DNA from 2 places in the Streptomyces sp. NPDC020747 genome. Region 2 is predicted to be linked to the other one. Evidence: riboswitches for the same ligand, from Rfam matches in the RefSeq annotation. Region 2 holds a riboswitch; the other holds the start of a gene.
What was found. A riboswitch is a leader RNA that binds a small molecule or an ion and turns the genes downstream of it on or off. The one in region 2 is predicted to bind cyclic di-AMP.

Region 1 (15,213 bases), on a different contig from region 2:
GCCGTGCGCACCGGCGACACCCGGGTCGCGCGGGCCGCCCACGCCGACTACGACCGCTGGGCGAGCGCCGTCCGCAGCCCCGACGACCTTGCCCTCAGCGCCCGTTGCCGGGCCCTGCTGGCCACCGGGCCGGAGGCCGTCGAGCACTACCGGACCGCCCTCGACCTGCACGCCGGCGGCACCCGCGACTTCGAACGCGCCCGTACGGAGCTGCTGTTCGGCGGCGCCCTACGACGGCTGCGCAACCGCACCGAGGCGCGGGACCGGCTGCACAGCGCGCTCGAAGCGTTCGAGCACTTCGGTGCGCCGCACTGCGCCGCGCAGGCCCGGGGCGAACTCCGTACCTTGGGCGAGCCCGCCCAACCTCCGGGCGGGGCCCGCGACTTGGCCACTCTGCTCACCGCTCAGCAGCTGACGGTGGCCCGGATGGCCGCCGACGGTGCGACCAACCGGGAGATCGCGTCCCGGCTGTTGCTCAGTCCGCGCACGATCGACCATCACCTGCGCGGGGTGTTCAACCGCCTCGGGATCCGGTCGCGGATCGAACTGGTGAGGTTGCTGGCGTCGGAGGAGTGAGCGTGCCGCGGGCATGCCGTTGTGCGGCCGCGGGCCGTCCGTGGCTGGTCGCGCCCACGCGGCGGAGCCGCGGAATGACACAGCCCCGCGCCTCTTACGGGGCGTGTCCAGCTGCGAAAGCCTCCGCGTCCCACGTTCCCCTCAGCCGTGGCGCGAGCCAACTGCCCGCCGCCGCGCGGAAGTCGGCGACGGGGAGTCCGCCGCAGCCCTCGGGAAGGGCGCCCAGCAGCGGCGCCTCGGCGACCACCGGCAGATCCGCGAGGTTGCAACGTGACGCGAGGTCCGGCTCGTTCGGCCAGCTGCCCAGCACCACACCCAGCAGGTCGAGCCGCCGGCCGCGTAGTTCACGGGCCGTCAGCTCCGTCGTGTTCAGCGTGCCGAGCCCGGCGGAGGCGACCACCAGGACGGGCGCGTCCAGTAGCCGCGCCACGTCCGCGAGTGTGCCGCCCTCGTCGTCGAACCGTACGAGCAGGCCGCCCGCACCCTCGACCAGTACGAGGTCGTGCTCGGCGGCCAACTTGCCCGCCGCCTCCGCCACTTCGGCCGGCCGCACCGGCGCGAGGCCGGACCGCCGGGCCGCCGTGGCGGGAGCCAACGGCTCGGGATAGCGGGCGAGTTCGACGGACGTCACCGCGCCCGCGAGCCGGGCCACCTCGTCGGCGTCCCCGCGCTCGCCCGGCAGCACACCGGTCTGGGCGGGCTTGAGCACGGCCACGGACCGCCCGGCCGCGAGAGCCGCCGCGGCGACGGCCGCGGTCGTCACCGTCTTGCCGACCTCCGTGCCCGTCCCCGTGATCACCAGTACCGAAGACATGTCAGCCCTCCCTGGCGGCCGCGCACACCGCGGCCGTGATCCGCGCCAGATCCGCGTCCCCGGTGACATACGGCGGCATCGTGTACACGAGGTCCCGGAACGGGCGCAGCCATACGCCCTCGCGGACCGCCGCCCGGGTCGCCGCCGCCATGTCGATCTCGTGGTCGAGCTGCACGACCCCGATGGCACCGAGCACGCGTACGTCCCGCACCCCCGGCAGCTCCGCCGCCGGAGCCAGCCCCTCGCGCAGCCCCGTCTCGACGCGCTTGACCTCGGTCTGCCAGTCCTGGCCGAGCAGCAGGTCGATCGAGGCGCAGGCCACGGCGGCGGCGAGCGGGTTGCCCATGAAGGTCGGCCCGTGGGCGAGGACCGGCACCTCACCTTGCGAGATCCCGTCGGCGACCCGCGCGGTGCAGAGCGTGGCCGCCATCGTCAGATAGCCGCCGGTCAGCGCCTTGCCCACGCACATCACGTCGGGTGTCACCCCCGCGTGCTCGGCCGCGAACAGGGTGCCCGTACGGCCGAAGCCCGTCGCGATCTCGTCGAACACGAGCAGCACGTCATGCGCGTCGCACGCCTCGCGCAGCACCCGCAGATACGCGGGGGAGTGGAACCGCATCCCGCCCGCGCCCTGCACCACCGGCTCCACGATCACCGCGGCCAGCTCGTCCGCGTGCCGCTCGATCAGCTCACGCAGCTGGTCCGCGTACGACTCCTCGTACGCGACCGGCGGCGGGTCCGCGAACACCTGGCGCTGGAGCACGCCCTGCCACAGCTCGTGCATCCCGCCCTCGGGGTCGCACACCGACATGGGCTGCCAGGTGTCGCCGTGGTAGCCGCCGCGCCAGGTGAGCAGGCGCTGCTTGTCGGGACGGCCGAGGGAACACCAGTGCTGGAGGCACATCTTGACCGCGACCTCGACCGACACCGAGCCGGAGTCGGCCAGGAAGACATGCTCAAGCCCCTCGGGTGACATGTCGACAAGGCGCTTCGCCAGCCGTACGGCGGGCTCGTGCGTGAGCCCGCCGAACATCACGTGGCTCATCCGGCCGAGCTGGTCGCGGGCCGCCTCGTTGAGCGCGGGGTGGTTGTAGCCGTGGATCGCCGACCACCAGGACGACATGCCGTCGATCAGCTCGGTGCCCGTGCCGGCCAGCCGCAACCGAACCCCGCTCGCCGACTCCACGACGAGCGGTTCCTGCCGCCCGGGCATCGGCCCGTACGGATGCCAGACGTGCCGCCGGTCGAGCTCCAGCAGCTCGGGCACGGAGAGGCCGGACACCGAGAGGCCGGACACGTGCGGGTCAGGCATTGGGCGCGAGGTCCGTTCCGGCACCCCGGCGGCGTACCGCGACCAGGTCCGTACGCGCCTCGGAGGCCCGGGCCGTCTCGGGAACCCGCGCCGCCGCGGGGGCCTGCTCCTCGGCGGCCGAGCCGCAGGGACCGCAGCCGCCGCCCTCGTGGGAGCCGCAGCCGCCGTCCGCGTGCGAGCCGCAGTCGGCCTCGGCATGGGAACCGCAGCCGCCGCCCGCGGTGACCCGGTGCTCCGGAAGAGTCACCTGGCCGGTGCCCTCCACCTCGAACCCGGCGTCCGCGATCATCTCCAGGTCGGCCTTGCCGGCCTGGCCCTCGGTGGTCAGGTAGTCGCCGAGGAAGATCGAGTTGGCCAGGTTCAGGGCGAGGGGCTGCATCGTGCGCAGATGGACCTCGCGACCGCCCGCGATCCGCACCTCGACGTCCGGGCAGACGAACCGGACCATCGCGAGGATCCGCAGACAGCGCTGCGGCGTGAGGTTCCACTCCTTGGCGAGCGGGGTGCCCTCGACCGGGATCAGGAAGTTGACCGGCACCGAGTCCGGGTCCAGTGCGCGCAGCGAGTAGACGACGTCGACGAGGTCCTCGTCGCTCTCGCCCATGCCCGCGATCAGCCCCGAGCAGGCGGACAGGCCCGCGGCGTGCGCCTTCTGGACCGTGTCGACGCGGTCGGCGTACGTGTGGGTGGTCGTGATGTCCCCGTACGTCGCCTCGGACGTGTTCAGGTTGTGGTTGTAGGCGTCCGCGCCCGCCTCGCGCAGCCGCTCCGCCTGGCCGTCGGACAGCAGCCCGAGGCAGGCGCACACCTCGACGCCCTCGTTCTGGTCCTTGATCGCCTTGATGGTGTCCGAGACCCGGTCCACGTCACGGTCGGTGGGACCGCGACCGCTCGCCACCAGGCAGACCCGCTTGGCGCCGCCCGCGAGCCCGGCCGCCGCGGCCTCGGAGGCCTGGTCGGGTTTCAGCCACGTGTACTTCAGGATCCCGGCCTTGGAGCCGAGCCGCTGCGAGCAGTACGAGCAGTCCTCCGGGCACAGGCCCGACTTCAGGTTGACCAGGTAGTTGAGTTTCACCCGTCGGCCGAACCACTGCCGGCGCACCTTGCCGGCCGCGGCCACCACATCGAGGAGTTCGTCGTCGGAGGTCGCCAGTACGGCCAGCGCCTCTTCGCGGGTCGGCAGCTCTCGCCGAAGCCCCTTGTCCACCAGCGTGTTCAGCAGGTCCATGAGGTCCGATCCTGGCCTATCCGACCGCGCCGGGCCAAGGAGGGACCGGACAACGGAGACCGTTCGGTCGTGTGGGTATTGCCACATCATGGGCGGCTGGTGGTCCGGCTAGGGTCTGTGCGTTGCCTACAAAAGGCAGGTGGGGACGGCCCGGGCGAAATGTCATGTGTCGGCGCCCCATGGGACACCCTCACCTCATGGCCCGGAGGACATATGTCGGTATCGCCCTTCGAGTGGATCGACGAGCAGGCGCGGGCACGCCGCCGGGCCGGACTCGTCCGCACCCTGCGCCCCCGCCCCGCCGACTCCCCGCTCCTCGATCTCGCGGGCAACGACTATCTGGGCCTGGCCAGGCACCCCGAGGTCACCGAGGCGGCCGCGAGCGCCGCGCGGACCTGGGGCGCCGGAGCGACCGGCTCCCGGCTCGTCTCCGGCTCCACGGAGCTGCACGCGGAACTCGAACGAGAACTGGCCGAATTCTGCGGGTTCGAGTCCGCGCTGGTCTTCTCCTCTGGATACGCGGCCAACCTCGCCGCCGTCACCGCGCTGGCCCCGCACGGCTCCCTCGTCGTCTCCGACGCGGGCAACCACGCCTCCTTGATCGACGGCTGCCGTCTCGCGCGCGGCACCACCCAGGTCGTCGCGCACGCCGACCCCGACGCCGTGCGCAAGGCGCTGGGCACGCACGCCGGAGTCGCGGTCGTCGTCTCCGACACGGTCTTCTCGGTCGACGGCGACGCGGCCCCGCTCAAAGGACTCGCCGCCGCCTGCCGGGAGGCCGGCGCCGCCCTGCTCGTGGACGACGCGCACGGTCTCGGCGTACTCGGCGACGGCGGCCGGGGTGCGCCGCACGCGGTGGGCCTCGCGGGCGCACCGGACGTGGTCACCACCGTCACACTGTCGAAGTCGCTCGGCAGCCAGGGCGGCGCGGTCCTCGGACCGGCCCACGTCATCGACCATCTGGTCAACGCGGCCCGTACCTTCATCTTCGACACCGGTCTGGCCCCGGCGGCGGCGGGCGCGGCTCTCGCCGCGCTGCGTCTGCTGCGGCGGGAGCCGGAACGGGCCGCACGCGCGCGTGCGGTGGCGACCACCCTGCACGAACGGCTGACGGCCGAGGGCCTCGAAGCCGTACGACCGGACGCCGCCGTCGTCTCCGTGCGCGCACCCTCCCCGGAGCGGGCCGTGCGCTGGGCCGCGGACTGCCGCGAGGCCGGTCTCGCCGTCGGCTGCTTCCGTCCCCCGTCGGTGCCGGACGGCATCTCACGGCTGCGGCTCACCGCCCGCGCGGACCTCACCGACGGGCAACTGGACCGTGCCGTACGCCTGATCATCGAAGCGCGGCGATAAATCCCTCCCAGGCTGCGGGGGCGAAGAGCAGGGCGGGTCCCGACGTGTTCTTCGAGTCGCGCACCGCGAGCAGTCCGGCCCACGGTCCGGGGCCCGGACGGGCCGTCTCGACGCAGTTGTTCATTCCCGTGCTGCGACTGCTGCGCTGCCACCGCACACCGTGCAGACGGATGCTCGAAGGTACGGACCGAGGCAGGGGGGCGGGCATGGTGCCTCCTTATGCGCCGTGAGCTACACCGGCGATGAAATCCAACGTTTCCTCGGGCGAAAGGGCGTGGACCTGAAGGGAGTCGAAGGCCTCGCTGTAGGCCTGAAGGTCTTCTTTCCGTTCGAGATAGAGGCTACTCGTCAAGTGGTCGAGAACAACCACATCCAGATCAGAAGTGCTCGGAAACGAAAAAATAACAAAGGGCCCTGTGACGCCCACGTGAGCTCCAACTCCGAACGGCAGCACTTGAATCCGCACGTGAGGGAGTTGCGCGGCCTCTCCGAGGTGCTCCAACTGCCGTGCCATGACCGCCGGTCCGCCGACCGTTCGTCGTAGGGCCGCCTCGTCGAGAACCGCACTCAGCCGGAGCGGTGGATTCGAACGCAGCACGTCCTGGCGGGCGAGGCGCACCTCCACCAGCGCGTCGACCTCGCCGTCCGGCGCCCCGCCCATGGCCGCCCGGGTCACCTCGCGGGCGTACTCCGGCGTCTGCAGCAGCCCCGGCACGACGGAGTTCTCCAGCGTGCGCATCACGCCGGCCTGCGACTCCAGGCTGATGAAGTCGCTGTAGGCGGACGACAGAAGACCCCGGTAGGCGTGCCACCAGTGGTGCCGGCCGTTGTCGTCGGAGCCAGCCAGTACCACGAGCAGCTCGCGCAGCTCCGCGTCCCGGACCTCGTAGGCGTCGAGGAGCAGTTCCACGTCCGTCGGCTTCACCCCGCTGCGGCCGGTCTCGATCCGGCTCACCTTCGACTGGTGCCAGCCGACGAGCCGGGCCGCCTCGCCGCTCTTGAGGCCCGCTCGGGCACGCAGGGCACGCAGTTCGGCACCGAGTTTCCGGCGGCGCACAGCGGGACCGTACTGCATGGCCGTCTCCTTCCGACCGTCGCGCCGGCGCTATATCGTCCGGCGTCACGCCGACCGTAGAGGACAAACCGGCCGCCCGCCCAAATACGGTCGGCCGTCGCAGAGTTCACCGCTTCGAGCGACAGATATATGCATATCTCGGTGGATCGGCACCACGAACGCCGAGGTAGTGGCACTCTGGCGCAAGCACCAGTCCGGGACCGTACTCGAAGTCATCCGCTTCGTGTCGGACTCCGGTCCCGTGGGAAAGGGACGACCTCGCCATGGCAGACCACCAGGAAGCATCCGTCACTCTGCCGAGCGATCCCGCCTCGGTCTACGCCGCCCGCACGTACGTCACCGACGTGCTGGCCGAATGGGGACTTCCATCCGACACGGAGACGGCCGACACGGTCCGGCTCATCGTCTCGGAGCTCGCCACCAACGCCGTACAACACACGTTCGGGCAGTCACCCACCTTCACGGTGGACATCGAACTCGACCGCGACGAACGGCTGCGCATCGGTGTGACCGACAGCCACCCGCGCTTCCCGAAACGTCTGCCCGCGGCCGTCCAGCAGGACAACGGCCGCGGCATGGTGATCGTCCGCTGGCTGACGGTCGAGTGCGGCGGCAAGCTGACGGTCCGGCCCACCAGGGAGGGCGGCAAGACGGTCTCGATCATGCTGCCCTGGACGGCACCGGTGCAGCCCGTGACAGCCGACTGAGGGCCGTGCCCCACCGGTGGCGTGAAGGCGCCCGCTAGTCCTTGTCGGCGGAGCCCTGGATCAGGTGGGGGAGGAGCGCCCACAGCCCCGCGCAGACGACCAGGGTGGTCGCGCCGGCCGCGATCCCGCCCGCCCGGCTCGTCGCCACGTCCACGACGAGCAGGACCGAACCGGAGAGGGCGAGTGCGAGCACGCCGAGGCCGATCTGGGCCAGATGCGATGAGGCGTTCACGACCTGCGGCTTGGCGCCCTGCTGGAACAGTCGGCGGTGGAGCGCGGCCGGGGCGGTGAAGAGGGCGGCGGCCAGTACCGAGAGCAGCAGCGTGACGACGTACGTGACGCGCTGGAAGGTGTCCAGGGAGGGGAAGCGCGGGGTGAACGCGAGGGTGAGCAGGAAGGCGAAGAGGATCTGCACCCCGGTCTGCGTGACCCGCAGTTCCTGGAGCAGTTCGTTGAAGTTGCGGTCGGCGCGTTCGAGCCGGGTCTCGTCGCGCTCCTCGTGGTGATGCAGTTCGCCCATGAGTGTAGGAGTAACCACTCAGCCGCGAATATCACGTTCCGGGCCCCAGGAGGTGGCCGCGGCGATCACCGCGGCCACCTCCCGGGCGGGTCACCTGACCCGGCCGTACCAGACGCTCTTCGTCCAGATCTTCTGGAGCTTCACCACTTCCCCGGTCTTCGGGGAGTGCCAGATCCGTCCCTTCCCGGCGTAGATGCCGACGTGGTACACGTTCCGGCCCGAGTGGAAGAAGACCAGGTCTCCCTGCTTGCGGTTCGAAGCGGAGACATGGTTCGTCTTGTTGTACTGCGCGGCGGCCGTACGCGGCAGGGACTTGCCCGCCTTCTTGAACGAGTAGAGCGTGAGGCCGGAACAGTCGAAGCGCTTGGGCCCCACGGCCCCGTACTTGTAAGGGGAGCCCTTCTTGGAGGCCGCTACCTGAAGTGCCTTCGTCGCAGGTGTGGCCGCTTCCGCGCCGGACGTGAATCCGGGGGCCACGAGGCCGCCGCCGACAGCGGCGATCGTGAGAGCCGATGCGGTACCGGCCCTGGTGAACAGCGACGGGACACGATTGAGCGCAGTCATGCGCAACCCTTCGTCAGCCGCCTGTGAAGGATGACCTGTCGGATTCGGGCTGGCGAAGTTGCCCGGCCGCTTACGCGGCTTCACCCCAAGGGCTGCTCGGCCCGGTCATGGCGTGACCGTTCCGGCGACCCGTCGTGCCTGGGTCCTCCACTCCTGCCGATCCACTTCTGTCGACCGGTCATCCGGGCGGCGGCAGGACTCGGCGTCCGCCCGGATCGCCCCGCCGCTTGTGGCGGGGGCTTGTCGTCGGAAGGGATCTTGACGCACTGATGTCCCAAAAGCCGAGCGGAATCGGCGATTTGTGGGCTTACTCACCACTCACCCGTTCGGGTGGACAGCCATTCCCACGGGAGGGCGTCGAGGGGGTCGACGACCCTCGTACCAGCACCGGAACGTCTCATTCCGCACGGAGGCTACGCAGGTCGAGCAACTTCCACGGGCCTGTGGAAGCAGCTCTGCCTACGCTGTCCGGTGGTACGCCTTTCGGTCCGTTTGAACCCTGACCCGGACGTCTCGTCAGATGCCTGCGTGACGCCGGGTCCGTGGCGGTACGTCAGCTGTCGGAGCGCGGCGGTAGCGCGATCCGGCCCGCTCGGCGCTCACCGTCGAGGACGCGCAGCGCCCGCGCCAGGGTCGGCGCGTGCACCTCGTGCTCGCCGCGTTGGTGCATCAGGGCCAGCGCGTCACGCAGTGCGGTGGCCTTGCCCACCAGGGCCTGGGCCGCCCGCAGTCCCCGGTAGGTGTCCCCGGAGTGGGCCGGGTTGATCCGGCCGAGCAGGTCGACCACTTCGAGGTAACGGTCGATCAGCTCGGCCTCGGCGCGGGTCAGGGCCGGCAGCGGCGGCAACTCGGGCGGGAGCATCGGCCGCTCACCTCGCGCCGCGTGCGCTCTGGGTGGACTTCCGGCTCGCGACGATCCGGTCGATCAGTCCGTACTCCAGTGCCGCCCGCGCGTCCAGGATCTTGTCCCGCTCGATGTCGGCGCCGATCCGCTCCCGGCTCTGCCCCGTGTGCCGGGCGAGCATCTCCTCCAGCTGCTCACGGGTACGCGTCAACTCGTCGGCCTGAATGGCCAGGTCGGACGCCTGTCCCTGGACGGGCTCGGAGAACGACGGCTGGTGGATCAGCACACGGGCGCCCGGCAGTGCGTGCCGCTTGCCCGGTGTGCCGGCCGCGAGCAGCACCGCCGCGGCCGACGCCGCCTGCCCCAGGCAGATGGTCTCCACCTCGCAGCTGACGAACTGCATCGTGTCGTAGACGGCCGTCATCGCACTGAACGAGCCGCCGGGCGAATTGATGTAGAGCGAGATGTCCCTGTCGGGCGCCTGGTACTCAAGGTGCATGAACTGCGCCATCACGTCGTTGGCCGAGACGTCGTCGATCGGCGTCCCGAGGAACACGATCCGCTCTTCCAGCAGCTTCGAGTACGGGTCCATGGTCCGACTCCCCGAACTCGTGCGTTCGGTGAACTCGGGCAGGACATGGCGGGCGGACGGTCGGGTCATGGCACATGCTCCTCCGGGAGGGGGTCTGTAGGAAATGTACAGGACGTACATGACGTGATGATGGGGAGCAGATTCTGCTGATCCACAGATCACAGCAGGCCAGACCGTGTTTACGCTGATCGTGAAGCAGGTTTCTCTCACGACCATCCGGTGTGTTCAGGCAGCCGCGTCGTCCTCGAAGCCGAGCAGAACCGTGAGGTGATCGGAGGCGGCGCGCAGGTCCTCGGGGTTCGGTGGACATGGACGCGCTTCGTGAACGACGCGCTCACGTGGCCCTGTCCCTGCCGAGAACCTCGTCCGTGCAGGTCAGGCCGCATGCTGGTACTCGTGGAGGGTGCCGCCGAGGCGGTCGCGTCGTCGTATGTCGAGGTGGGCGATGGCGTCCGGGTCGGTGATCGGCGGTGGCAGGGGGTGCAGCGGGCGGGCGTCTGCGATGCCTTGGTGGGGCCGGGTCATCAGCATGCCGGGGGCGAAGTGCGGCAGCAGGCGGCGGGCCAGGGTCCGCTCGCCCACGGCGAAGGAGTCGAAGACCGCGCCGGCCGGCGACCGGATCCCGCACTCGCCCGGCGCGACCATGCGGATACGGAGCGGGCCGCGAACCGTTGGAGGGACGGCTGTAGGCTGCCGCGTTCGCGCTGGAGTCGGGCACGTCGAAAGCAGGTCCCGTCCATCGGCATCACCCGCAGCTCACACCAGAACACCCCGACGTCGCCCGTGTACCCCGCACCCCCGCGACCCGGTCGAACAGCCACCGCAACGGCGCCTGACCGATCCGGGCACGCGCCTTCGTGATCGAGCCGGTACGAGCCGGGTGCCACAACTCTCCCTTGCGCAGCGGGAAGTTCTCCACCAGTTCCCGTAGCACCGCCCCGTATCCCAGGTGGCGTGACGGGCCGGACCCTGTGGGCGGGGGTCTTCCGGCCCGGCCGCCTGACGGTGGCCTTCTTGGTGTTCTGCCGCATCTTTCCGGAGACGAACGCCCGGCGGCCGGGCTTGTTCGCCTGTGGGCGTCGGACCCGGACCTCGGTGGCGTCGATCCGCAGTTCCACGCCGTGGGAGGCGGCGTCGGCGAAGACATCGGCCAGGGTGCGAAGGCGCAGGTCGGGGCAGTCTGGTACGGCGAAGCCGCGGGCGGATCTCGTGGACGGCGCGGGTGATCGTGGAGTGGTCCACCTTGTAGAGCAGGGCGAGGGCGGCATGCGTAAGCTGGAAGCGCAGGATGACCATGGTGACGACGACCCGGTCGGTGAAGACGAGTTGGTGGTCCGGGCCCGCTCCGGCGGCGCGCTGCCGGTCATGGCCCCGGCGTTCGCGTAGGTGGGACTCCTGCCCGGCCACCCACGGCCCGGCCAACTCGGCGACCAGCTTGCCCAGACGGCGGCGCGCACCACGTCGTAAGGTGCTGGCATGGTTCTTTCCATTCCATCCCATGCCCGATTAGCCCTGTTGCGATCCCAAGTAGGAGCGCCCCCCTGCCAGTTGGCCGTGCACCTTTCGGCCGCTGGAGAGGGTGCTGTGTGAACAGGCCACTGAGGCGCACAGCCGTCTTCTGCGGGCTGCTGATGCTTGCGCTGTTGCTTCGAGCCAACTGGCTCCAGTACGTGGAGGCTGACAAGCTCGACACCGACGAGAAGAACCGACGAGTACAGATCAAGCAGTTCGCGACGCCACGTGGCGACATCATCGTGGGCGGCACACCGATCACAGGCTCGACGGAGGTCGGCGGTGCGGACTTCAAGTACAAGCGAACGTACAAGAACGGCCCCATGTACGTACCGGTCACTGGATACGCCTCACAGGCCGTGGGCATGTCCTTGCTGGAGAATACGTACGACAGCGTGTTCAGCGGCGAGGACGATCGGCTCGCGTTCCAGCGCTTCACGGACGTCATCGCCGGAAAGGAACGGCGCGGCGCAGACGTGATCACGACGATCGATCCCAAGGCGCAGGAAGCCGGATACAAGGGACTCACAAGCCTTGGCGCCCGCGGCTCGGTCGTGGCACTCGACCCGCGGACGGGGAAGGTTCTCGCCCTTGTCTCGACTCCGTCCTACGATCCTTCGTCATTTGCCGGCAACACCCTCAAGGAAAGCGACAGGTTCCGGGCGCTCGATGCCAACAAGAGTAAGCCGCTGGCCAATCGCGCGCTGCGCGAAACCTTCCCGCCCGGCTCTACCTTCAAGATTCTCACTGCGGCGGCAGCTTTGGAACACGGCGCGGTGACGGATGTCGACGCCGCCTCGGACGCGGTGTCGCCGTACCCCTTGCCACAGTCGACCAACAAGGTCGGCAGCGAGGCAGGGGACGCCGTCTGCAACAAGGCGTCATTGAAGACCGCCATGCAGTACTCCTGCAACAACGTCTTTCTCGACGCGGCGGCGAAGTTGGGGCCGGACAAGATGCGTGAGACGGCTGAGAAGTTCGGACTCAACAAAGATGTCTACTCGGACGACTTCGGTGACTTGCGGGCCATCAAGAGCCTGTACCCCCAGAACCTGGACAAGCCCGGTACCGCACTGACCGGCATGGGCCAGGGCAGCCTCACCAGCACTCCGATGCAGATGGCCATGGTGACTGCCGCTCTGGCCAACGACGGCAAGCTGATGCAGCCTTACATCGTCGACGAGGTGCGGTCCCCTGATCTGAGCACCTTGGAGAAGAACGAACCTCAGGTCATGAGCCAGGCCGTCTCCGCCTCCACGGCCCAGAAGGTCCAGGAAATGATGGAGCACACCGCCAAAGAGGGCAGCGCCCAGAAGGCCCTGATCGACGGCATCACGGTGGGCGGCAAGACCGGAACAGCGCAGCGCGGCGTGGATGTGAACGAGCAGGTTCCCTACGGCTGGTTCGTCTCGTACGGCGAGAAGTCCGATGGCACGTCCGTAGCCGTGGCCGTCTTCATCGACCCCACGGACATGGACATTTCACGTGAAGACATCTCCGGCGGCAGCCTGGGCGCCCCCATCGCGCGGGACGTGATGAAGGCCGTCTTGCAGAAGTGAGCCGGGCTCGACCGCTCCCTATCCATATCCATGCATGGCGATGCCGCACGTGCCGAGTAGGCCCCGACCGGGAGTTCGGTCGGCCGAGGCAGGTGATGCGGAAGGGAGGAGATAGGCAGAAGAGCGCCCGGTGACAGGATGGCTCCCGCCCCACAGGGGATGGGAGCCATCCGGCTTTTCCAGCAAGGGGGTTGTGGGCTGACGGTGCGGGTGGGGGGCAACAGCCGTGCAGAAGCAGAGAACGGCCCTGACGTTGTCGGGGACGGCGTGGTTGTCGGGGCGGCGGGACCGTCGAGCGCCGTGACGACCGCACGATGCCGTGCGGGACGGTGGAAACAGTGACTCACCTGCGCACCGAACCACCTGCGGTCGAGGTCGTTTCGATCTCCCGCTTCTAGGTCTCCGCCCCGGACAGTCGGCCCTCATCTGTCGGTGGGAGCCGGTTCCCGGGTGCGGTCGCACGCCCTGATCCGGGCGTGATCTCCGGCAGAGGGAGAGGACGTTGAGACGTAGCGGACGCAACATGTTAAGACATGCGCGTGTTCCCGTGGCCGCGGTCGTCGCAGTCGCGGTGGCCTGCGGTGTCGGTACTACGCAAGCCTACGCGGACGCAGTACCGCCAGGGGCAGCGAACGGATGGTCCTCGCAGACCGCGCGCTCGGCTGAGGAATCCGGTCCGGGAGCCGAGCCCCGCTCGGTTCCCGCGAAGAAGCGCGCCGAGGTGTTGGGCAAGAGCTACCGGTCGTCATCGGACCATGCGTTCACGACATCGGGCGACGGTACGGGTTTCCACCTGATGGTGGCCGCCGAGAGGGACGGCTACCGGTGGAAGACCGCAGCCTCGCTGTCCGAGCCCGGCTTTGAGACGGACGCCTGGATCGGCAACGCCTGTGTGACCGAGTCCGGCAGGTACGCGGCCGTCGCGTACGCGCCGCGTACGTTCACCAACAAGCCCGAGCTGATGAGTCGCGGCGCGTTTACCGCTCTCGTGAACCTGACCAACGGCGAGGTGCGCAAGCTGCCGTTCCAGGCCACGCTCGGCTACTTCTCGCCGGGCTGCGGCACAGGTGAGGAGGTCGTGTTCTCCCAGTTCACCGACGAACTCACGTCAAAGAAGAACGAGACCCGGCTGATCACGACCGACGCCCGCACGGGCAAGGCCGAGAAGACGACGGTGGCCGGCCAGGTCACCTCGGCGGTCCCGGTGAACGGCAGGATCGTTGCCGCGCGCGCCAATCGGATCGTGCGGATCAACGGGACCGCGGTGAAGACGGTGGCCCGCACCCACGCCGTACCGTTCCAGCTCAAGCCGGACAGCGACGGCGGCGTCACCTTCATCGACCGCCTTCCCGGCGGGAAGCAGCGGTCCGCGGCCGACGACCGAGCCGCCGTCTCCCGTATCACCGCCCAGACGGTGAGTTCGGCGAACAGCAAGGCTAAGGCGGCCGAGCTCGCCCACGGTACGCTCACCGACTTCGACCTCGCCCGTACGCCCGGCGGAGCGGTGTACGTCACCGGTGAGGCCGAGAACAGCGGCGCCCTGCCCGGCGCGGTCCGCAACCCGGGCGGGATCGACAAGGACGCCCGCATCTCCAGCCGCGGCGCGGCCGCGCTGACCACGGCGTGGGCGGACGGCAAGGACTCGCGGATCTCGCAGGAGGACTCCTTCTCCCCGCGTGCCGCCAGGATCACGCTGAAGGCCCTGGACACGGGGAAGAAAGCGGTTTTGGACGCCATGCCGGGCGAGCGGATCGGCAGCGACAGCGCCCAGCGTGCTGCGACCGCGGCGAGCCCGGCCCTGGCCGGGCCCGAGAAGTCCGGCAGGGCATCGACGCTGGCGTCGCCCGTCGACGCGGACCGCACGTGTTCGGTCCCGCGCAACGACCCGAAGAAGCAGGCGTTCCAGCCGACGCCGCGACAGATCGAGTGGGCCGTCAACCAGACTGTCGTCGGCAAGCTCAACACCCACGCGAGCAGGCCGGCGAACTGGAAGAACACGGGCATGGCCGCGTACTCGCCGCAGTCCCTGTTCCCGTTGAGCAGCATGAGCGGCGGCAGCGGTGCGGACTGGCACGTCCCGTCCCAGGTGATGCTCGGCATCACCGCACAGGAGTCGAACATGTGGCAGGCGACCCGGTTCGCTGTGCCGGGTGTCTCGGCGAACCCGCTGATCGGCAACTTCTACGGCGTCAAGTACTCCTCCGACGGCTCGCAGAACGACCCGTGGGCGATCGACTGGTCCGAGTCGGACTGCGGCTACGGTGTCACGCAGGTCACCGACGGCATGCGGCTTCCGGGCAAGGGCCAGCCGACGATGACTCAGACGCAGCAGGAGGCGGTCGCGCTCGACTACGCGGCGAACATCGCGGCCGGCGTGAACATCCTGATCGAGAAGTGGAACCAGACCCGCGGTGACGGACTGGTCGTCAACGACGGCCACCCGAAGTACATCGAGAACTGGTTCTACGCCCTATGGGCCTACAACAGTGGCTACTACCCCAAATCGACGGCCGGCAGCACTTCCGGCAGGTGGGGTGTCGGCTGGACGAACAACCCGGCG
Region 2 (15,213 bases):
GAGGTACACGACCTCGGCGGGCAGCCCGGTCGCCTTCGCGACCTTCTCCGCCGCGGCAACCGGGTGGTCGTGGAGGTAGTCCGTCGCCTCCGCCTGGGCCTTGAGGAACGCTTCCAGCACGGCGGGGCGTTTCTTCGCGAAGTCCTCGCGGGCGGTGACCCCGTGGAAGGTCGGCAGGTTCAGTTCGGCGCCGTCGTACAGGGCCTTCGCCTTGCCCTGGAAGGCGAGCAGGCCGGGCCACGCGACGAACTGCGAGAGCGCGTCGGTGCTGCCCGCCGAGAGTGCCGAAGCACCCACCGCGGGCTGCTGGTTGAGCTTCTCGATGCCCTTGTCCGGGTCGATTCCGGCGCGCTGCAGCGCCCGTACGAGGGTGCCGTCGGCCGCCGAGCCGATGCTCGTCGACACCTTCTTGCCGCGCAGGTCCTCCAGAGAGCCGAGCTTCGAATCCGGCGCGGTGACGACGGTGTTGAGGCCGCCGCGCAGGTTGTAGCCGGTGACGGAGACGAGGCGGGTGGGGCGGCCCAGCTGCTTGCCGCGAGCCGCGTTGATGAGGAGAGGGAAGTCGCCCATCGAGCCGATGTCGATCTTTCCCGCGGCCATCTGCGCGGTGATGGGGGCGCCGGTCGCGTAGTCCTGCCAGTCCACCTTGTAGGTGTGGTCGTCGTGGAGGGCGTTCAGCTGCTGCTCGAAGGAGCCGAGGGAGCGCAGGAGGGTGCTCGCGGTGACGGTGTTGATGGTCTTGGACTGGTAGCCGACGGTGACCGTCACCGTGTTGCCGCTACCGGCCTCCGCGCTGCCGCCGCAGCCGGACAGGGGAAGCAGCAGGGCGACCGCGGAAAGGGCGACTGCCGTACGTTTCATGGGAGTTCTGGCCTCTCACCGGAGCAGATAGGGCATGTTGACCGTCACGGCTCCGGTGGGGCAGCGGGCCGCGCACGGGCCGCAGTACCAGCACTCGTCGACATGCATGTAGGCCTTGCCGTTGCTCTCGTCGATGGCGAGGGAGTCCAGCGGGCACATGTCCACACAGAGCGTGCAGCCGTCGATGCACTTCGACTCGTCGATGGTCACGGGCACGTCGGCCCGCTGGGGCGCCAAGGGCATGGCTGTCTCCAGGGAGATCCCGCTGACACGGGAAAGGGGGCGGGGCGGTCAGAGCGAGCGGCGCAGCAGACCGCTCATCGTGATGCGGTCGCCGCGATGGGGGTCCCCCCATGCGTTCAGCTATGGGGGAGGATGAACTCCAGGTCGACGGGCCGGCCGTCGGCGAGGTGGGTGAGGCGCTCCAGCATCAGGACGGCCGAGCCGCGTGGGGCCTGCAGAACCGTCGCGGAGTGCGCGTCGGCGTTGACGGCCTCCAGGGTGATCTCGGCGTGCCCGAGCGGCTGTCCGGTGATGCCTTCCAGGAGGCGGAAGACGTCCGTGTTCTCCAGGTCGGCGCCGAGCAGGGCGGTGCCGAGGTCGAGTGGGACGTAGGTGAGGTCGAGGGAGAGCGGGAGGCCGTTGAGCCGTCGCAGCCGCTCGATGTAGAGGACGTCGGCGCCGACGGGCACCCGCAGCCGTTCGGCGACCGGGGCCGGTGCGGCGACCGGGCCCGCGGTACGGACCTCGTTGCTGACCCGGCCGTGTTCGCGCAGGGTCTCCGCGAGTCCCATCAGCCGGTCGAGCCCGTGCGGGTACTTCTCGGCGACGACGACCGTGCCGACACCGGGCAGCCGTTCCACCAGGCCCTCGGCCCGCAGCAGGTCGAGGGCCTGGCGCACGGTGTTGCGCGAGGCCCGGTAGTCGGCGCCGATGGCCGCCTCGTGCGGCAGCGTGCCGTGCGGGAAACCGCCCGCCAGCACCTGGTGGCGCAGCAGGTCGGCGAGTTGCCTGGCCCGGTCCGCGCGCAGCCGCCGCCGGTGGGCGGCGACGGTGGTCGCGCCCTGGCCGGCGTGGTCACGGATGCGTTCGGTGGGCATGCGACGGACCATACCGACGGGGTACGGAAAGTGGTGTTGCCGGAGTGTTGCGCCACCGGCGGCTCCGCCGGTCGAGCGGATGACCTGCGGGTTCTTCGGGGGCGCGGCAAGATCTGCCACTGCGGGCGCCGCCGGGGAGGGCACGTTCCCGGGGCGCGGGGCTGTGACATTGTGCGGCTCCGCAGCGTGGGCGCGACGAGCCCCCACCGACCCGCAGCTCGGAACAACCCGGCGTCAGCGAACGCCGACGCCGACCCACCCCACCGGAAAGGCCGCCCCTGGCCAGGTACGGACCGCCCTGGCCAGGGGCGGACCGTCGCGACCGGGTACGGACCGGCCCGCGTACGGGACCCGCCCGCATACGGGACCGCCGTGCGGCCGGACGTGCCCGCGGGCGGGCAGCTACGCGCTCGCCGCGATGCGCCCGCTCACCTCGCCGAGGCCCACCCGCGTGCCATGCGGCCCGGGAGCCCACGCGGTCAGCGTCACCGTGTCGCCGTCCTCCAGGAACGTCCGCTTGCCGTCCGGCAGGTCGAGGGTGTCGCGCCCGTTCCAGGTCAGCTCCAGGAGGGAGCCCCGCTGGTCGTCAGAGGCCCCGCTCACGGTGCCCGACCCGTACAGATCGCCCGTGCGCAGCGACGCGCCGTTCACCGTCATGTGGGCCAGCTGCTGGGCGGCCGTCCAGTACATGGTCGAGAAGGGAGGCTCGGAGACGACATGGCCGTTGACGGCGACGGAGATGCGCAGGTCGTAGCCGCCTGGGTCCTCCGCCGCGTCGTCGGCGTCGTCCAGATACGGCAGCAGCGGATGCGTACGTGCCGGGGGTGTGACCCGGGCGTCGTCCAGGGCGTCGAGCGGGGTGATCCAGGCCGACACCGAGGTGGCGAAGGACTTGCCGAGGAACGGGCCGAGGGGGACGTACTCCCAGGCCTGGAGGTCGCGGGCGGACCAGTCGTTGAGGAGGCAGAGCCCGAAGACGTGATCGCGGAAGCCGCTCAGCGGGACGGCCGTGCCCATCGTGGAGGGCGTGCCGACGACGAAGCCGACCTCCGCCTCGATGTCCAGCTTGGCGGACGGCCCGAAGACCGGCGCCGGGTCGGCCGGGGCCTTGCGCTGACCCGAGGGGCGTACGACCTCGGTCCCGGAGACCACGACGGTGCCCGACCTGCCGTGGTAACCGATCGGCAGATGCTTCCAGTTGGGGGTGAGGGAGTCCTCGGCGTCGGGGCGGAAGATCTGGCCGACGTTACGGGCGTGGTTCTCGGAGGCGTAGAAGTCGACGTAGTCGGCGACCTCGAAGGGGAGGTGGAGCGTCACCTCGGAGAGCGGGTGCAGCAGGGGCGCGATCGTCTCGCGGTGGGCCGGCACCGTCACCCACGCCGTGATCGCGCGCCGCACGTCCGACCACGCCGTGCGGCCGGCCGCGAGCAGTGGGTTCAGCGAGGGACGGGCGAGCAGCGCGGCGTACGGGGAACCGAGTTCCACGGCCGCGGCCCCCGCGTCCAGCACGTGGTCGCCCAGCCGAACGCCCACGCTCCGCCGGCCGGAGCCGCTGCCGCTGCCGGAGACGGCATCGGAGCCGCTGTCGGAACCGTCGAGGGAGAACACGCCGTACGGAAGATTGTGCGGGCCGAAGGGATCGCCCTCGGTGACATCGAAGGGGGGCATCGGGTGCTGCCTCGCTTTCCGGGTGGGTGCAGCACACGTTACGGGGGAGTCGCCGCTCTTGGGCAGTGTCTAAAGAGTTCGCAATGTCCGATTAAGGGCGGGGTCGGAGTAGTTGATTCCGGCTTAGCGTCCTTTCGGGGGACGCGGACGGGGTGGGTCCGGGTCCGGTAGAGGGGGACACGTGGGGGGACCCGTGGCCAGACGTTTCGCAGGCGTGCCGTTCGGCGCGGACCGGGATGTTCCGGGCCTGATCGTGAAGTTCGGCGACTACCCGCTGCACCACGGCGGAGTGGGCGCGATCCGCAGCCTCGGGCGCCTGGGCGTACCGATGTACGCGATTACGGAGGACCGCTACACACCCGCCGCGGTCTCACGGCATCTGCGGCAGGCGTTCGTCTGGCCGACCACCGGGACGGAGCGGCCGGAGCGGCTCGTCGAGGGGCTGCTGCGCGTCGGGCGCCGGATCGGCCGGCCCACCGTGCTGATCCCGACCGACGAGGAGGCCGCGGTGCTGATCGCCGAGCACCAGGAGGAGCTCGCGGACCGCTTCCTGTTTCCCAGAGTGGAGGCCGGCCTTCCGCGTCGCCTCGCCAGCAAGCAGGGCCTGCACGAACTCTGCCTGGAACACGGCATACCCAGTCCGGAGTCCGCCTGCCCGGAGTCGTACGCGGAGATCGAGGACTTCGCGGCGAAAGCGACCTTCCCGCTCGTGGCCAAGAACCGCGAGGCCTTCGTGCGCCGCGCGCGACCGGCCGTGAGGGGGACGACGCGTATCGGGACCCGCGAGGGGCTGCTCGCGCTCGCTCGCGGCTGGGGCGAGCACCCCGGGGTGATCCTCCAGGAGTACCTGCCCAGGGAGGACGCCGAGGACTGGATCGTGCACGCGTACTTCGACGCGGACTCGACGCCGCTCGCGATGTTCACCGGCGTCAAGGTCCGCTCCTGGCCGCCGCACGCGGGGATGACGGCGAACGCGTACGTGGTCGACAATCCGGAACTCGCGGACATCGCCGCGCGTTTCATCAAACAGATCGGCTTCAGCGGTGTCATCGACCTCGACCTGCGCTTCGACCGGCGCGACGGCCAGTACAAACTGCTCGACTTCAACCCGCGGATGGGAGCACAGTTCCGGCTTTTCGAGAGCGAGTCGGGGATCGACGTCGTTCGCGCGATGCATCTGGACCTGACCGGCCGCACCGTTCCGGAGGGGGAACAGCTCGCGGGCCGGCGCTACATCGTGGAGAACATCGACCTGCCCGCGCTGCTCGCGTACCGCCGCAGCGGCTACACGACACCGCACGCCCCCAGCCACGCCAGCGGCACGGAGCTGGCGTGGCTGGCGGCGGACGACCTGCGGCCGTTCTTCACCATGCTCGCGCGCTTCGTACGGCCCGGAGTGAAGCACATGTACCAACTGTGGCGGACCAACCGCCGGAGCACCCGCCCGAGCACGGGGTGAGGGCTTGCCTGAGCACGAGCCAGCAGTACGACGAACCAGTACACAGCACCTGATGGTGTTGACCACGAAGTGACGAAGCAGCGTCCTGGGGAGGGGACTTCGTGATGGAGCCGGTGGCAGTGATCGGTGCCGGGCCCTTCGGCCTGTCCACCGCCGCGCATCTGCGAGCGCGCGGCATTCCGGTACGGGTGTTCGGTGAGCCCATGGTGAGCTGGCGTGCGCACATGCCTGAGGGGATGCTTCTGAAGTCGACCCCGGCCGCCTCGAACATCGACGCCCCGCAGCCCGGGCACAACCTCGTCGACTACTGCGACGCGGCCGGCATCCGCCGACTCGTCACGGACGAGGACATCGTCCCGGTCGAGACGTTCGTCGCGTACGGGGATTGGTTCCGGCAGAAGCTCGTGCCGGACCTGGAGCGGGTGCGGGTCGTCTCGGTCGACCGGCGCGGCTCGGGGGGCTTCGAACTCAAACTGGACTCCGGGGAGTTGTTCGCCGCTCGGGCGGTCGTCGTCGCGACCGGGCTGTCCGGGCTGGCGCATCTGCCGCCCGAGCTGGCCGCGGCCGCACCGGACGGACCGACCCCCACGGGGCCCGTCTCGCACAGCTCGCAGCTCCACGACCTGTCCCGGTTCTCCGGCAAGGAGCTGATCGTCGTGGGCGCGGGCCAGTCCGCCCTGGAGACGGCGGCGCTCGCGGCGGAGGCGGGCGCGCAGGTGCGCGTGGTGGCGCGCGGCAAGGGGTCGGTCGCCTTCGGCGCGCCCCCCTGGACACAGCCGAGGCTGCGTCCCGAGTCGCCCTTCGGCCGGGCCTGGTCGCTGTGGGCACTCAGTTACTACCCCCACCCGTACCGCCATCTGCCGCCGCAGGCCAGGCACTTCCTCGTCCGCCGCGTGCTCGGCCCTCTCGGTGCCTGGTGGCTGCGCGAGCGGTTCGAGGGGAAGGTGCAGGTGAGCGAGGTGTCGCGAATAGTCCGCTCCGGATCGGTGGACGGCCACCCGGCCCTCGCCGTCCGGACGCTCGACGGACGCGTCGAGGAACTCTCCGCGGACCACGTCGTCTCCGCGACCGGATACCGCGTCGACCTCGCCGCGATGGACTTCCTCGGGCACGAACTGCGTACGGAGCTGGCGGTGAGCCGGGGGACACCGAAGCTGGGCGCCGGGTTCAGGTCTTCCGTACCCGGGCTCTACTTCACTGGGCTGCCGGCGGCGGCTTCGTACGGGCCGGTGATGCGGTTCGTGTGCGGGACGGAGTTCGCCTCACCGAGGTTGGTCCGGCATCTGGTGGGGGCGCGCGGCTGAACGGAACCTCCGCTTCGTGCGCGTACGCATCGACGCGTCGCCGAAGCCACCGAGCGGCGCGCGGGTCGTGTGCGTGCGGCGACCACTGGACAGGGCCGGGCATGGGGAAACAGGGGCCCGGGGATGGGCGACGGGCCGGTTGACCGGGGGCGGGGGAGCGGGCCGGGCATGGTCAACTGATCCCCTTCGCCCGCGATTTGCCTCCGGGCGGCCGACGGATGGTGCCTGTGACGACCTCTGTGCCTGACGAGATACCGGACGACGTCCGGTTCCCGTCGAGTCGTTGGGGCGTTCGATCCGTATTCTCTGATCATGGCCGCACCGATTGCATATTCACTCATCGCCACTGACCTGGACGGGACGTTGCTGCGAGGCGACGACACCCTGTCGGACCGGTCACGCGCCGCGCTGGCGATGGCAATCGGGAGAGGTGCCAGGCACCTCGTGGTGACGGGGCGCCCGGCACCACGCGTACGCCCCCTGCTGGACGAACTGGGCAGCCGGGGACTGGCGGTGTGCGGTCAGGGGGCGCAGCTGTACGACGCCGGCGCCGAGCGCATGGTCTGGTCGGTCACCCTCGACCGCGAGCTGGCCGAGACGGCGCTCGGCAAGATCGAGGCGGAGGTCGGTGACGTGTACGCCGCGGTCGACCAGGACGGGGTCGACGGACTCACGCTCATCGAGCCGGGGTACGAGATGCCGCACCCGACACTGCCCGCGGTACGTGTCCTGCGCCGCGACGACCTCTGGACGGAACCCATCAGCAAGGTGCTGCTGCGCCATCCCCTGCTGTCCGACGACGAGTTGGCGTCCGCGGCCCGCGGAGCGGTCGGTTCCCTCGCCACGGTCACGATGTCCGGCCCCGGCACCGTCGAACTCCAGCCATGTGGCGTGACCAAGGCGACGGGTCTCGCCCTGGCGGCCGAACACCTCGGCCTCACTCCCGCCACCACGATCGCCTTCGGTGACATGCCCAACGACATCCCGATGTTCGACTGGGCGGCCCACGGCGTCGCGATGGCCAACGCCCACCCCGAACTCCGGGCGGTGGCCGACGAGGTGACCCTGTCGAACGAGGAGGACGGCATCGCGGTGGTGCTGGAACGGCTCTTCGACTCGCGGCGGCCCTAGGGCCCTTCTGATGGATCTCCGCGGCGTCGCGACGCCCGGCACGCACGCTCGCCGCACGGCGCGAAGGGCCAGGTGGCTCCGCCACATGACCCTCCACACCGCACGCCGATCGCACGCACCGACCGCCGCTCCTTCTCCCACGGAGATCCATCAGAAGGGCCCTAGTTCTTCGCCGGGAGAAGTCATGGCGGCGGGCCCGCGGAGAGGTCGGCTCCCCTCGCCGCGGGCCCGCCCGGCATCGGCGGGGCCGATATCGGCCCCGCCGATGCCGGCCCGCTCAGTAGGCCCCGAAGACGTTGTCGATCGAGCCGTACCTCGCGGCGGCGTAGTTGCACGCCGCCGTGATGTTGGCGACCGGGTCGAAGGGGTCCATCGAGGTGCCGGCCACGTGGTAGGCGTTGAAGGTCGGGTCGATGGTCTGGAGGAGCCCCTTCGACGGCGTGCCGGCAGCGGCGTTGGAGTCCCAGTTGTTCATGGCCTGCGGGTTGCCCGACGACTCGCGCATGACGTTGCGGTAGATGCCGTCGTACGACCCCGGGATGCCCTGCTGGGCCATGATGTCCAGCGACTCCCTGATCCAGCCGTCGAGGTTGTTCGAGTACGTCTTCGCGGCGGCGGGGGTGACGGTGGACGCCTTGGTCGCCGTGGCCGTCTTCGCCGAGGTCTGGGCGTTCTTCGTGCCGACCGTCAGCTTGAGGCCCGGGCGGATGACCGCCGGGTCGTCGCCGATGACCGCGCGGTTGGCCTTGTACAGGTTCTGCCAGCCGCCGCTCGTGGAGTGCTTCTTGGCGATCTTGGTCAGGGTGTCGCCCGCGACCACCTTGTACGTGACGAGCGAGACCTGCGGGACCGCGGCCGGTGCGACCTGGGCGGCCTGCGTCGGCTGTGCGGCGTGGGCGCCGGTCGCCCCCACGAGGGGGAGCGCGAGCGCGGCTCCGCCGGTTCCCGCGGCGACGATGCCGCGCGTGAGGGTGTTCATTCTGGTGCGGCGGTGCTTGCCTCGTGCGGCCATGGCGCGTTTCCTCTCCGACGCCTGCGAGGTGAGCTGTCGGGTTCGGGCGGGAGCTGCCCGGCCGCATGCTGCACGCGGCTTCACCCCGAGCCGTTCCGGAATCCGGACCGGCGGCCTACCTGGGTCCCCCGCTCCTGCCGTACGCGAGTGAATGGATGGTTGGGATCTCCGGGCGGCGGCAGGATTAGGCGGTCCATCCGGAGTGACGTGAACGTATGCGAGAGCACATGCCGTGAACAAGCCCGGAATTCGCATGGCTATGCCATTTGCCTGTTCAGGGCAGATGGGAATTCTTGATCCATTCGGAAGGTGAAGTTCAACTTGCTTTGAGCAAAGGTGAATCGGCCGACTTGGCAAATCGGCGGCCCCGAGCGGACGTGACCCAATTCACTGGTGCAGGTAGGGAATTAAGTGCGTCCAGTGCGTAATACGGGCAAGTCGGGCGGAGTCTGGATGTCCGCCCAGTCGGCATAAGGTGCTACTTGTCCGTAAACGTTCTCGCTGCCCTTCGGAGTTCCGGAGAGTCAGTCTTCTGGGTTCCAGAGGGTCAGTACGTCACGCAGTTTCTGCCGGTGGCTGTCGATCCAGTTCCGGGGAAGATCGACGGGTACGCACACGGTGGCCATGGAAATCGTGTCGTCCTCCACGATCACCTCGGGGCAATCCCGTTCTCCCGTAAGCCGAATGGAAATCGACGGTCCTCCCTCGACCGTCATCCACGAGATGTCCTCGCCGCGGTCCGACGCGGCGTCCAGGGCGCGCCCCCAGGCCTCAAGTCGGCGGCGCCACAGCGCGAGTTCGAGGCGGCCACGGACGAAAGGCGTCTCCACGACGATCTCGGCCGCCAGGCCCGCCGCCATCAGCGGGTGCCGGCCGAGGACCGTGATCCTGACCGAGTTGCCCTCCTCGTCGGCGAGGAGCGCGAGGTCCGTCGGGCCGGTGCGGTGGTCGGCCGGGAGGTCGGCGTCGCACAGGGCGCAGACGAAGTGGGCGTCCTGCACGGAGTTCCATCCGGAGCAGGACGGGCAGCGGCGGTAGGTGATCGGGTGGGTGTAGCCGCCGGTGTGGGCGCCGGTGCGGTCGATGCCCGCGCGGGTGAGGGCCGCCGCGAGCGATCGCCACGACTCGGGGTCGGGGCAGTAACCGGTGGACTGGTTGCTCGCGTACGTGACCGCCCAGCCGGACGAGGTCCGTGCGAAGCCCAACTCCCCGGCGGCGCGCACCGGTTTCCCGTCCGCGCAGGCCACGTGTTCGGAGCGGCGTGGAGCCAGGCGCAGGGTCAGGGAGGCGTCGACGACGAAGGTGAACGGTTCGGCGAGTTCGTCGGCGGGGCGGGCGCACAGGAAGGCGTCGAGGTCGGCCGGGGTCCGGATCCGGGCGCCGCCCCCGCCAGGCCGGGCTGCCTCCCTTATGTCTTCGGGCCCCACATAGGCGTACGCGGTCATGGGGTCCCTGCATACGCGTTTGCGGTCGTGGGACCTACACGCGCGACTGCGGTCGTGGGGCCCACGTACGCGTTCGCCGTCATGCGGGGAGCGTACGAGCTCAGCCCGCGGTCCGCGGAATCCTTTTCTCCCAGGTGCGGTGGAACACCACCTCGTCACCGTCCTTGCAGATCACCTCGTTCGAGGTGATGAAGTCCGCCTCGTCGCAGGTTGTTTCGGAGTGCGACTCGACGCTCGCGTCCCACGGGAGGTCCGGTCGGTGCAGCCGGACGAACCAGTCCGAGCGGGCGCTCGCCGACAGCGGGTCCGACTCGACGATCGTGTACGTGTCCAGGGCCTCCTCGGTGAATTCGAGGCCGTCGGGATACACCCGGGTGCCTCCGTACCGCGGGTCCACCTCCAGGCGCCACTCGCCCTTGGCGACATCGCGGACGACCAGACGCTCGGGGCGTGGCTCGTCCAGTGTCGCGGGGAAGTTGACCCCCATGGGCTCCGCCACCTCCGGTTCCTCGAAGGAGACGGACGGGTCCGACTCCTGTGCGCGGAGCGGGAGTTCCAGCACGCTCCCCGAAGGGGTGAGGGTGAAGCCCGCCTCCGAACCGGGCTGGGGCCAGATCCACGGCCAGTACGCGGAGGAGACGGCGAGCCGGACGCGATGGCCCGGAGGGAAGGCGTGGCCGATGGCGTTCAGGTCGAGAACCACATCCTCCGTAGAGCCCGGTTTCCAGGGAACGACCTGGTCACGGCCATGACGGGCTGACAGGTTCAGGACGCCTCGGGTGACGAGGGTCGAGGAGCCGTCGGGGGCCACGTCGCAGATCCGGGCCACTACCTGTCCTCGCGTCGCCTCCGTGGTGAGCCTCAGGCGCACGCGCGGGCGGCCCAGTACCCAGATCTCCTCCGGGACCTCAAAGTCGAAGCACGCCGACCTCGCGTCCTCGTCCCGCTGGTCGGGTGGCAGGTCCGCGTCGTTGCCGAAGGGGAAGAAACGGCCGGCGTCCACCCCCGTGTGCTGAGGGGACCGCACCGCCACGGGCTCGCCCTTGAGCGCGTACGTCACCGGGGCCACCAGAGGAGAGGGCCAGGCCGGATCGCCGACCCAGCGGCCCGGCAGCGTCGGGTACACCGTCGCGGGCGGGTGGGAGTCGCTGACGTACGAGCGCAGGAGCGGCTCCGACATGATCCCGGTCTCCGTGTCCTTGAGCCAGTGGTCCCACCAGCGCAGCGTCTCCTGGAGGAAGCCGATCGCCGGGCCGGGCGGCAGCCCCCGGTCGGGGTACTGGTGCGACCACGGCCCGACGATCCCCCGTACGCGGTCGGCCGGGAGATGTTCCACCAGACGCAGGACCGCGTCCCGGTACGGGTCGTGCCAGCCGCCGACCGCGAGCACCGCCGCCCCGATCGCCGAGTAGTCCTCGCACACGCTGCCGCGGCGCCAGTGGTCGTCCCTCGTCTGGTGCGCCAGCCAGGTGTGCAGGAACGGATCGACCATCTCCAGTCGTTTGACCCACAGGTCGTGCCAGACCTCGCCCGCGTACACCGGATCGGGTGGGCGGGAGACGAACGCGAGCATGGTCGCCGCCCACGCGTGCATGTCGACGGCGAGTACGGAACCACCCATGTAGTGCACGTCGTTGTCATAGCGGTCGTCCGTCGAGCAGACGGTGACCACCGCCTTGAGCGGCTCGGGCGCGAGGGCCGCGATCTGGAGGGAGTTGAAGCCGCCCCAGGAGATGCCGAACATGCCGACCCTGCCGGAGCACCAGGGCTGGGCGGCGAGCCAGTTGACGACCTCGACCCCGTCGGCCAGCTCCGTCGCCGAGTACTCGTCGCCGGGCATGCCCTCGGAGTTGCCGTGCCCCCGGATGTCCACGCGTACGGAGGCATAGCCGTGCCCCGCGTACCAGGGGTGGCGCTGCCAGTCGCGCGGGGCCGTCCAGTCGGTCAGTCGGTAGGGCAGGTATTCGAGCAGGGCCGGTACGGGTTCGTCGGTGAGCGGGCGCCACACGCGCGCGTAGAGCTTGGTTCCGTCCGGGAGGGGAACGCGGAGGTCGTCGTGAGTCGTCTCGTAGGGGAAGGACGTACGGATGCGCATGGCGGTGACCTCCAGGGCCTGTGGGGTCTCAGTGGACCGGGTGCATCGTGCGGCGCAGCCAGGGTGCGGCGGCGATCACGAGCAGGCCCGCGGCGACCGCGATCGCGCCGTTGACGCCGAAGTAGGCGGGCTTGGAGACGTCGTCGTAGAGCTTTACGGTCTGGGCCTGGATGCCGTTGGCGAGGGCCAGCGAGAGGAACCAGAGGGACATCGTCTGGCTGGCGAAGGCCCGCGGGGCGAGCTTCGTGGTGGCCGACATGCCGGAGGTCTCCAGGAGGATGTCGCCGAGCCCCAGCAGGAAGTACGAGCCGACGATCCACCAGGCCGACATCAGGTAGTCGTCGTTGTCGTGGCCGGAGGTCGGCAGCACCATCAGGAGGAAGGACAGGCCTCCCAGCACCACCCCGAAGGCGATCTTGTTGGAGGCGTGCGGCTGGCTGTGCCCCATCCGCACCCACAGCGCGGCCACGACCGGGGCGAGCGCCACCTCGAAGGCGCCCAGGGCGGACGCGTACCAGCTGGCGGGGAAGTCGAAGCCGAGGATCGTCGTCTCGGCGTTCGACGCGGCCAGCAGCATCATCGTCGAGTACGCCTGGAAGAGGATGAAGTTGAAGACCGTGGAGGCCAGGAACAGCACGATGTACGGGCGCAGCCGGCCCCGTTCCCCGGGAGTCACCCGGGGACTCCTGAACATCACCGCGAAGTAGACCACCGGCGCGATCACCGAGATCAGGGTCAGCAGGTCCACGAAGCGGCCCATGGTCAGCCATCCGGCGGCGGCCAGCAGGACCGCGAGGACGGCCACCGCCAGCAGGCCGAGGACGATCAGGCGGACGGCCCTGCGCATGGACGCCGGCGGCAGCGCGAATTCGGCCGTGTTCCTGCGCCCGGCCAGGTGACGGCGGCCCGCGACGTACTGGATCAGACCGAAGGTCATACCGACCGCGGCCGCCGAGAAGCCCCAGTGCCAGCCCTGGTGGTCGCCGAGCCAGCCGGTGATCAGCGGACCCGCGAAGGCGCCGATGTTGATCGCCATGTAGTACACGGCGAAACCGGCGTCGCGGCGGTCGTCGTCGGTGCGGTAGAGCTTGCCGACCATCGTGGCGACGTTCGGCTTCAGCAGGCCCGTGCCCGCGCTGATCAGGCCGAGTCCCGCCCAGGTCATGGCCGCGGTGGGCACCGCCATCGCGTAGTGGCCGCAGGCGATCAGGACGCCGCCCCACAGGACCGCCCGGTACGAGCCGAGGATGCGGTCGGCCAGCCAGCCGCCGGCCACCGAGACCAGATAGACCAGCGTCCCGTACGCGGCCGAGACGGACGCGGCCGTTCCGGCGGACATGCCCATGCCGCCGTGGGCCACCGTGTCCGCGAAGTACAGGACGAGGATCGCCTGCATCCCCAGGAACGAGAACCGCTCCCAGACCTCCAGGCCCGAGAGGGTGAGCAGGCCCCTGGGCTGGCCGAAGAAGGCATGGTCGTCGGCAGGGTCCGAGGGCGGACCACCGGGTTCCGGATCTGGCTCCGGATCAGGGTCGGACTCGATCGTGTCGCGGGACAAGAAGCATCACTTCCTGAAAAATGGCTCACTTTCAGGACGTACCGCATGTGTCGTCCGTACCGGATGTATCAGTCGTATCGGCAGATCAAGAACATACCGTCCGTGATCGGATACCGCCCGGTCGGCGGCGGGGGGCAAAAGGGGGCAGGTGGAGCGTGTCAGGCAGGGTGATGGCAGGTGGCGGGCGGGCGCTCACTGTGATCGAAAGGCGACCGGATACGCTGACTTGAGTGCCAGCAGCGACACATCGACAAACACCCACAGCATCCGCAGCACCTGTAGTACCCAGCAGGCCCAGCACACCCAGAGCATCCAGAGACCGCCGTTGAGAGCGTCAGCAGACAGGAGACCCTCGTGACCGTCGTCGGGCCGTTCGGGCTGAGCGTGCGGGACCAGGCTCTCGAAGCCGATGTCCAGGCCGGATTGGCGGCTGTCGAGGAGGGACTGCTCGAGGCCACCAAGAGCGAGGTCCCGTTCATCACGGAGGCCGCGCAGCACCTCGTGCGCGCGGGCGGCAAGCGGTTCCGGCCGCTGCTCGTGACGCTCGCCGCGCAGTTCGGCGACCCGTACGCGCCGGGTGTCGTGCCCTCGGCCGTGGTCGTCGAGCTGACCCACCTCGCCACGCTGTACCACGACGACGTGATGGACGAGGCGGACGTGCGCCGCGGGGTGCCCAGCGCCAACAGCCGCTGGGGCAACTCGGTCGCGGTCCTCACCGGCGACTTCCTCTTCGCGCGGGCCTCTCACATACTGGCCGACCTCGGCCCCGAGGCCGTACGCATCCAGGCGGAGGCGTTCGAGAGGCTGGTCACCGGCCAGATCCTGGAGACGGCCGGCCCGCGCGACGGGCGCGACCCGATCGACCACTACATGGACGTGCTCAGCGGCAAGACCGGCTCGCTGATCGCCGTGGCGGGACGATTCGGCGCGATGATGTCGGGCGCCGACGAGACGGTCGTCGACGTGCTGACGCAGTACGGCGAACGGCTCGGCGTCGCCTTCCAGCTCGCCGACGACGTGCTGGACATCGCCAGCGACACGCGCGAGTCCGGCAAGACGCCGGGCACCGACCTGCGCGAGGGCATCCCGACGATGCCCGTGCTGCGGCTGCGCGAGCGGGTGGAGCGGCTGGGGCTCGCCGAGGACATCGCGCTGTCGGAGCTGCTCGCCTCGGACTTGTCCGACGACGCGCGCCACGCCGAGGCGCTGGCCAGGCTGCGGGTGCACCCCGCCCTGGACCAGGCCCGCCGCGACACCGTGCGGTACGCGGAGGACGCCCGCGCCACGCTGGCGCCGCTCCCGGAGTGCGACGCGAAGGCGGCGCTGGTGGAGCTGTGCGACGCGGTGGTCCACCGGGCGGGCTGACCGCGCGGTGGTGCGCCGGGCGGTGGTGCACCGGGCGGGCTGACCTGCGTGTCTGCCTGTTCTTCTGCAGGATCCCCTCGGTTTCTGCTCCAGGATCCCCTTTGCGTGTGACGCAGGTCACATCCTTGGAATGAGTCCAATCTAGGATCCGTTCCGTAGTTCAAGCACAGAAGCTGATGCAGGGGGCATCAGCGGAACTACGGGGAGAAAAAAGA

Region 1: another riboswitch for cyclic di-AMP. It lies ahead of ACH4YP_RS21875 (C40 family peptidase); the one in region 2 lies ahead of ACH4YP_RS26075 (transglycosylase SLT domain-containing protein).

Annotation. Positions count from the first base shown of each region.
Region 1 covers NZ_JBIRTJ010000008.1:90,633-105,845, forward strand. Annotated here, with positions in the region: gene ACH4YP_RS21830 (LuxR C-terminal-related transcriptional regulator) at 1-576, shown strand, start outside; gene bioD (dethiobiotin synthase) at 671-1,390, opposite strand; gene ACH4YP_RS21840 (adenosylmethionine--8-amino-7-oxononanoate transaminase) at 1,392-2,672, opposite strand; gene bioB (biotin synthase BioB) at 2,695-3,930, opposite strand; gene ACH4YP_RS21850 (8-amino-7-oxononanoate synthase) at 4,144-5,280, shown strand; gene ACH4YP_RS21855 (DUF397 domain-containing protein) at 5,261-5,488, opposite strand; gene ACH4YP_RS21860 (helix-turn-helix domain-containing protein) at 5,498-6,355, opposite strand; gene ACH4YP_RS21865 (ATP-binding protein) at 6,619-7,062, shown strand; gene ACH4YP_RS21870 (DUF6328 family protein) at 7,097-7,582, opposite strand; gene ACH4YP_RS21875 (C40 family peptidase) at 7,673-8,146, opposite strand; cyclic di-AMP (ydaO/yuaA leader) riboswitch at 8,150-8,361, opposite strand; gene ACH4YP_RS21880 (hypothetical protein) at 8,700-9,008, opposite strand; gene ACH4YP_RS21885 (ATP-dependent Clp protease proteolytic subunit) at 9,016-9,651, opposite strand; gene ACH4YP_RS21890 (hypothetical protein) at 9,958-10,227, opposite strand; partial or broken gene ACH4YP_RS21895 (IS5/IS1182 family transposase) at 10,584-11,082, opposite strand; gene ACH4YP_RS21900 (penicillin-binding protein 2) at 11,169-12,653, shown strand; gene ACH4YP_RS21905 (NocE) at 13,375-15,213, shown strand, end outside.
Region 2 covers NZ_JBIRTJ010000010.1:188,013-203,225, forward strand. Annotated here, with positions in the region: partial or broken gene ACH4YP_RS26040 (ABC transporter substrate-binding protein) at 1-861, opposite strand, end outside; gene ACH4YP_RS26045 (ferredoxin family protein) at 877-1,104, opposite strand; partial or broken gene ACH4YP_RS26050 (GntR family transcriptional regulator) at 1,153-1,961, opposite strand; gene fahA (fumarylacetoacetase) at 2,364-3,629, opposite strand; gene ACH4YP_RS26060 (ATP-grasp domain-containing protein) at 3,844-5,088, shown strand; gene ACH4YP_RS26065 (FAD-dependent oxidoreductase) at 5,190-6,392, shown strand; gene ACH4YP_RS26070 (HAD family hydrolase) at 6,705-7,523, shown strand; gene ACH4YP_RS26075 (transglycosylase SLT domain-containing protein) at 7,801-8,535, opposite strand; cyclic di-AMP (ydaO/yuaA leader) riboswitch at 8,539-8,703, opposite strand; gene ACH4YP_RS26080 (DUF5959 family protein) at 9,060-9,980, opposite strand; gene ACH4YP_RS26085 (CocE/NonD family hydrolase) at 10,081-12,075, opposite strand; gene ACH4YP_RS26090 (peptide MFS transporter) at 12,104-13,633, opposite strand; gene ACH4YP_RS26095 (polyprenyl synthetase family protein) at 13,988-14,998, shown strand.